2 regions of the Bacillus sp. JZ34 genome follow, and region 1 is predicted to be linked to the other one. Evidence: predicted binding sites of a transcription regulator. Region 1 holds the regulator's gene; the other holds the start of a gene.
The links. Region 1 encodes LexA, which represses DNA repair genes until DNA is damaged. Its sites were predicted from a motif close to CGAACATATGTTCG; they were not measured.

Region 1 (3,415 bases):
CGGCTGCAATCTCCGCAAACGTCAGCTTGTTCTCCCTGAGCCTGACGATTTCTGAAAGAGGCGCTTCGATCCGCTCTCTCCCGCCGCCTTCATTGCGGTGTTTCAGATTCCTCTCCGGGCGGTAGCCGTTTTCGACCGCCTTCTTCATTCCCCGCTTAATTTTCAGGTTATGTATTTTCCGCTGGTATTCTTCGACAATGCCGACAATCTCCAAAACCATCGAATCCGCTTCGGAAAGCTCAAGTTTTCCCCGGTGAGCCAGCGTGTAGATTTGAACGCCTTCTTTATATAAACAGTGAAGAAGGGCAATTTTGGCATTCCCTCTTCCAAGTCGCGTATCATCCTGTATTAAAACTGCGTCAATGTCTGATGTTTTGATTTCCTCGAGCAGATCGAAGACGCCGTCGCGGTCCATCTCATATCCGCTCGCCTGTTCGGAAATGACGTTCACGACGTTCATCCCGTGCTCGGCGGCAAGCGACTGGAGCTCTTCAGCCTGCCGTTTTAATGAGGTTTCCTGCTGCTCCTTCGCAGTGCTTACCCTGGTGTAAATAATCGCATTCATGGAAATCCCCTCAATCATTTATTCTACAACTGCAAGCTGATATTGATCGGAGTGCTGTTTGGCTACCGGCAGGACCAAAACATCGCCCGGTTTAATAACGGAGGTCGGCAGATTGTTTTTATCGGCGACCCATTCGATGAATTTTTGTTTGTCAGCGGGTTTTCCGCCTTTGATCCGGTCGGCCAGCTCCCACAATGTATCGCCTTCCTGCACTTCTATTTTAACATATTGCTTTCTTTCTTCGATTTTACCGGCAAAAGACACAAACAGAATACAGCAGCTGATCACAGCAGTAAACAGACTGACAAAAATCAATGATTCTCTTTTCATATCCATCACCCCAGAATGTTTGTTCGGTTTTATGATTTCAGTATACATACGAACAAATGTTTCTGTCAATCGTTTTTTTCGAACCTATGTTTGTACTCAAAGGAAAAACATGCTATAATCTAGCTAAAATCGACGTTTTGAGGTGCAAAAAATGACGAAGCTATCAAAAAGACAACTTGATATTTTGCGTTTCATTAAAGAAGAAGTGAAACGCAAAGGCTATCCGCCTTCCGTCAGGGAGATCGGAGAAGCGGTCGGCCTGGCGTCAAGTTCAACGGTACACGGCCACTTGGCAAGGCTTGAAACGAAGGGATTGATCAGAAGGGATCCGACGAAGCCGAGAGCGATCGAAATTCTCGATACAGAGGAAGAAATTCACATTCCAAAAAACCAGGTTGTCAATGTCCCGGTCATCGGAAAGGTGACGGCCGGTACGCCGATTACCGCAGTCGAAAACATTGAGGAATACTTTCCGCTTCCAGACCGCCTGGCGCCGCCGGATGAGCATGTCTTTATGCTGGAGATCATGGGCGAAAGCATGATCGATGCCGGAATTCTTGATCAGGATTATGTGATAGTCAAACAGCAGAATACCGCAAACAACGGAGATATCGTCGTTGCGATGACCGAAGACGACGAAGCGACTGTTAAGCGGTTTTTCAAGGAAGAAACCCATATCCGCCTTCAGCCGGAAAACCCGACGATGGAACCGATCATCCTCCAGAATGTGACGATTCTCGGAAAAGTCATTGGCGTATTCCGCACGGTTCATTAAAAAACGGACTCATCAGCAAAACCGCCGGTCGGCGGTTTTTTTTCGCACGAAAAAACAGGCTCACATCCATACGGAAATGAAGGATGCGAGCCTGAAACAGAGGGATTGATCATATGCTTACATTACCATTATCCCCCAAACAAGTTTTCCTGTCAACAAAAATGTTTCCTTGAGGAAACATTTATCGTTGTCTCCCTTTTATCGAACGATAAACAAAATTCTCGTCCCGTCAGCGTAATCGCTCAGCCTGTTCCCGACCCAGGAGCCGGCTCCGCGGTTATCCGATGAGCTGACATATCTGACCGACGCTCCTTTTCCCCCTTCTTCACACATGGCCATCGGCCATTCGTCACGGTCAAAGCCCGGCTTAGTCGGAATCCCCTTTAATGATTCCTGACGGCGCTTATCCGCTCCAGATCTTTCAATTGTGCAGACATCTGAATGGCCCGCTTTGATCGCATCGCTTATATGAGCACCTGTTTCAGGATAGCGCGATGCCGGAAAATACAATACGTCATCATACCTTGCAGCGCCTTCGGCATGCTGAGGAGAATATGCAGCCCCTCCCGAAAGCCCAAGCAGCACCAATGCGGAAAACAGCAGATGAACCGCCCATTTTTTGATCATGACAAAAACAACCTCCTCTTGTATATGCTGGTGTCACTAACAGATTAAGAGAGAATTGTTTTTGCTTTTCGGGCTCTTTGTGAAAAAGACGTTTAGAATGTGTAAATAAACGTAAGTTAAATGCTCGGGGCATACCCGTGAAAAACTGCATGTGCTTTTTGCGTCCGCTCTAAACGTATACACGGCTGCCGTCAGGAAACATGCGGCAGCCGGATATGCAAATTTTTTCATCGTTGTATTTTTTAAAAATGATTCATTCACACAACAAAAAAACAGGCGGAAAATCCGCCTGTTTATACGGCAACTTCAAATGTCAGCTTGTCGCCGTGCTTATAGTCAATTAATTTAAAATCATCGATTGTAAAGTCATAAAAGTTTTTGATGTCCGGGTTGATCCACAGCTTCGGCGCTTCATATTGCTCGCGTTTCATCTGAATGTTTAAATTATCGATGTGACGGGTATAGATGTGACAGTCGCCGATATTGAAGATGTATTCGCCCAGCTCATAACCGAGGACTTGGGCGATCATGCGCTGCAAGACGTTATATTGGAACACATTGAACGGGTTGCCAAGCGCCATGTCATTGCTTCTCGCTCTTACTTCCAAAGAGAGCTTTCCTTCTTTCACATACCATTGCGTCTCATAGACGCAGGGCGTCAAGGCCATGCCGTCCAAGTCATCGGGATTCCACAGCATGGTCAAATGCCTGCGTGAAGACGGATTATGCTTTAACTGATGGAGCAAATAATCCACTTGATCGGCTTTCTGCCCGTTAACCGTTCTGTTTTTCTTCGCTAATTGATAGCCGTAGGCTGCTCCGATTGTGCCGTCTTCAAGCCGCCATTGATCCCAAATATGAACCCCCATATCGTTCAAAACTTGAACATCATTGGATTTCAGCTGCCAGATCCAAAGCAGCTCTTTGATGGCCGTTTTCCACGCCACCTTCTTCGTCGTCAAAATCGGCACTTCCGAATTGTCAAACCGCATTTTTTCGCTCATGATGCTCAGCGTATGAGCCGGCGTTCCGTCTGAATCCCACTTCGTCCGGACCTGATATTCTTCATCGGAGATCCCTGATTCAATAATTTTTTGAATGATTGCATTGTATTGCTG
Region 2 (3,415 bases), 980 kb from region 1:
CCTGTTGGCAATCCGCGGCGTCCCTCTTGACCGTCTCGCGATTTCGAGAGCCGAGAGCGAATCGATGTCAACCTCAAACAGCTCCGCCGTTCTGATCACGATGTCTGAAAGCTCGTCACGCGTGTAATACTCAAGCCTTGACAGAACGCCGAACCTGTCCCTGAGAGGCGCGGTTAAAAGCCCGACCCTTGTGGTCGCGCCGACAAGGGTAAAAGGAGGAAGATCGAGCCTCACAGAACGCGCCGACGGCCCTTTGCCGATCACGATATCAAGGCAGAAATCTTCCATCGCAGGATACAGCACCTCTTCGATCGAACGGTGCAGACGGTGGATCTCGTCAATAAATAAAACGTCACCTGGCTCCAGAGCCGTTAATATCGCCGCCAAATCGCCGGGGCGCTCGATCGCCGGACCTGACGTCGTTCTGAGATTGACTCCCATTTCGTTGGCGATGATCGCAGCGAGCGTCGTTTTTCCCAATCCCGGCGGCCCGTACAACAAGACATGGTCAAGCGTTTCTTCCCGCATTTTCGCAGCTTCAATGAATACCTTGAGGTTGTCTTTCACTTTTTCCTGGCCGATATACTGAGCCAGTCTTTGCGGACGCAGACTTTGCTCGATCGCTGATTCATGGTTGTCTAGTTCACTTGATACAAGCCGCTCATCCATGATATCACCTTACTTTAACAATTTTTGCAATGCTTTTTTAACGTATTGATCCGTCGAAAGCGCCTCTTCCTTTTTCAAATGAGGCTGGACTTTTTTAATTTCCCGGTCGGAATAGCCGAGCGCTCTTAATGCTTCAAGCGCCTCCTCAAGAGCCGTTTCCGCTTCATGAATTTGCTCCCGCTCTTCATGGTTAAACAGATCGGCCGCGATTTCAGGAACGGCGTCCGCAAGCTTCCCTTTCAGATCAAGGATGATCTGCCTTGCCGTTTTTTTGCCTACGCCGGGGAACTTGACGAGAAACGCTTCATCCTCATTCTCGATCGCTTCAATCACCGCTCCCGGATCGCCGGAAGCGAGGATCGCAAGCGCTCCTTTCGGGCCGATTCCCGTAACATTCAGCATTTTCGTAAACAGCATTTTTTCTTCCCTTGTCGAAAAGCCGTACAGCGCATTCGTATCTTCTCTTACATAATGGTATGTATAGATTGTTTCGTTGCTGTTTTTCTTATAAATAAACGGATTTGGCGTAAAGATCTGATAGCCGATCCCGCCGTTTTCAATGACAATATATTGGGGCGATACATAATCAATCGTCCCTTTTACGAATTCGATCAACGTTCATTCACCTCTTTGACTGCTCTTCATTGTAACACAAAACAGGCAAAGCTAGAATGAAAAAGTTAACATATGTTCGCTAAAAATGGCTTCTGTCTGCAGCTGAAAAAAGACATAACAGCGTCATGTCTTCATATCTTTTACATGATGTTGGCTTCCGGATGATTTTACGGCTTCAATGACATGTTCAAATTCCTTTTTCGTGCGGTATGGGATCCCTTTGCGCAAATCATCCGCCATCCGGCTTTCCAGGCGCTTTATATCAATCTGAAAAAACGATTGAATCGGCTCTGATAATATGCCCGGGCGGCCGTGAAAAGTCGAAATCACGCCGTCTTCCGTCACTCCGATATAACCGTTTGTTTTGCTGAGGGGAGAAATGTCGTCCACCTGTTTGCGAAACAGAATAAACCCCTTTTTCTGATCGATGAGCTGCCACCCTTTATAAGCAGCTTTAAAGTCTTCCAGTGTTCGAGCGGCCTCTACTTTATTTTCGATTCCAACGTCCCCGTCCAGATAAACCTTTTCAAGCTGGATTTGAACTTTAGCCGGCTTTTCGGCCAGGGCCTCCAGGTGAAAGCTGAGCGCGGCCAGCAGACTTCCAATAAGCAATAAACCGATTTTGAACTTGCTTTGGCTGTTCATCAATATCACCTTCTTTTTTGCCTTAACGATCATATCCATAGTTTGACCAACGCTTTTAAAAATTAATCTAAAAAAGCAATTAGATGACAACCGGTTTACGAATGTTACATTTTTAAACCAATATGAAGAACTCAAAAGCATTTAAGGTGCAAAACCCCTCGTTCTCATGTATAAACAACATTATAGAGAGTTTTTCGTTTGACCAGCCCTTAAAAAGAAGGTGAGTTCGGCGTGAAAAAGGCGCAAACCTATGCAGAGGCCGTAAAGTATAATACGAAAAAAAAGTTCAATAAACTTATCCAAAAACCCGATGACTTAGAGTTGATCGGGAAAGGCAGGAGCGCATACGTTTTTAAGCTGACTGAAGAGGGCAGGGAAATGGCTCTTAAAGTCTTTTTTCCCGAATTTAAGAACATTGCCGCAAGGGAAGCGGAGATTTACAAAAAGCTTTCTGATTCGAATTATTATCCTGATATATATGAAACAGGGCCATCATATATTTTAATGGAGTATATTAAAGGATACACTTTTTATGAGTGTTTAAACAAAGGCATTCCGATCGATGATGACATGATCTGCGAGGTCGACCGCGCATTGAACGATGCGAAGCGGAAAGGATTGAATCCATCCGATATCCACCTCAGAAACCTGATACTGACGCCGGCTGGGACAATCAAAGTCATCGATGTGGCCAGGTTTTTGCAGACGAAAGAATGCAGACAGTGGGATGACTTAAAAACAGCCTATCAAACCATTTATAAAAAAAGCCGTTTCCCGCAAAGGCTTCCTAAGCTGTGGATGGAATTGATCGCTTATCTTTATAAAAAAAACTGGCTTCAGAAACAATGGGCCGCCAGAAAAAACAAATTTCACCCCTAATTTGAAACTTAAAGAAGGCGCGTCCGTATATGAAATAACCCCATTAAAGTCAGGAAGGGAGAAACAGCTGTTGAAGAAAAAGAAGAAACGAAATGATGATAAATGGGATTATCTTTATCTCGTTGATTTGCTTGAGCCGTTGTTTTATGTGCTGAGGCTGGCAGTAAGAGGACTTGCAAAAATCATAAATTAAACACTCGGGCTTTCGGGTGTTTTTTTTGATGGCCGAGTGATAAGACAAATACAAAACCCCTTCATTTGAAGGGGTTGCTTTTTAATGCTCTTTCAAATTTGCGAGCGGTACTTCCTGCTCGTTCTCCGGCTGGCCGAGCGGAAAAATTCTTGCGGTTTCATTTTGTTCGTTGACATGCTGAATATAAATCGGCCTGCCGTTATAAGTAACATCAACCATGTCGGGTGATTCGACGATTTCCTGGGCACGATGCGTATTCATGCTGACACCCTCCTTTTGCTTTTACTCATAATGTGTACACCCGGCTGCTTTCGTATTCCTTTTGAGCCGGTTTTCTTTCAAGGAGGGGTGATCTTCAGGCTCCCGTAATCAATGAATCTTTACGTACAAAGGCAGATCCGTGTGTCCCATTTC

Region 2: ruvA (Holliday junction branch migration protein RuvA) is a predicted target of LexA. The motif match lies at 1,350-1,363, and genes of this name have one in related genera.

The regions. Positions count from the first base shown of each region.
Region 1 is NZ_CP096403.1:2,364,503-2,367,917, forward strand. It holds gene M1D90_RS11825 (YneB family resolvase-like protein) at 1-565, opposite strand, end outside; gene yneA (cell division suppressor protein YneA) at 584-895, opposite strand; gene lexA (transcriptional repressor LexA) at 1,047-1,670, shown strand; gene M1D90_RS11840 (NucA/NucB deoxyribonuclease domain-containing protein) at 1,869-2,297, opposite strand; gene M1D90_RS11845 (thymidylate synthase) at 2,591-3,415, opposite strand, start outside.
Region 2 is NZ_CP096403.1:1,388,784-1,392,198, reverse strand. It holds gene ruvB (Holliday junction branch migration DNA helicase RuvB) at 1-669, opposite strand, end outside; gene ruvA (Holliday junction branch migration protein RuvA) at 679-1,284, opposite strand; gene M1D90_RS07025 (intercompartmental signaling factor BofC) at 1,408-1,929, opposite strand; gene M1D90_RS07020 (protein kinase family protein) at 2,161-2,808, shown strand; gene M1D90_RS07015 (hypothetical protein) at 2,879-3,001, shown strand; gene M1D90_RS07010 (small acid-soluble spore protein H) at 3,083-3,262, opposite strand; gene M1D90_RS07005 (DinB family protein) at 3,371-3,415, opposite strand, start outside.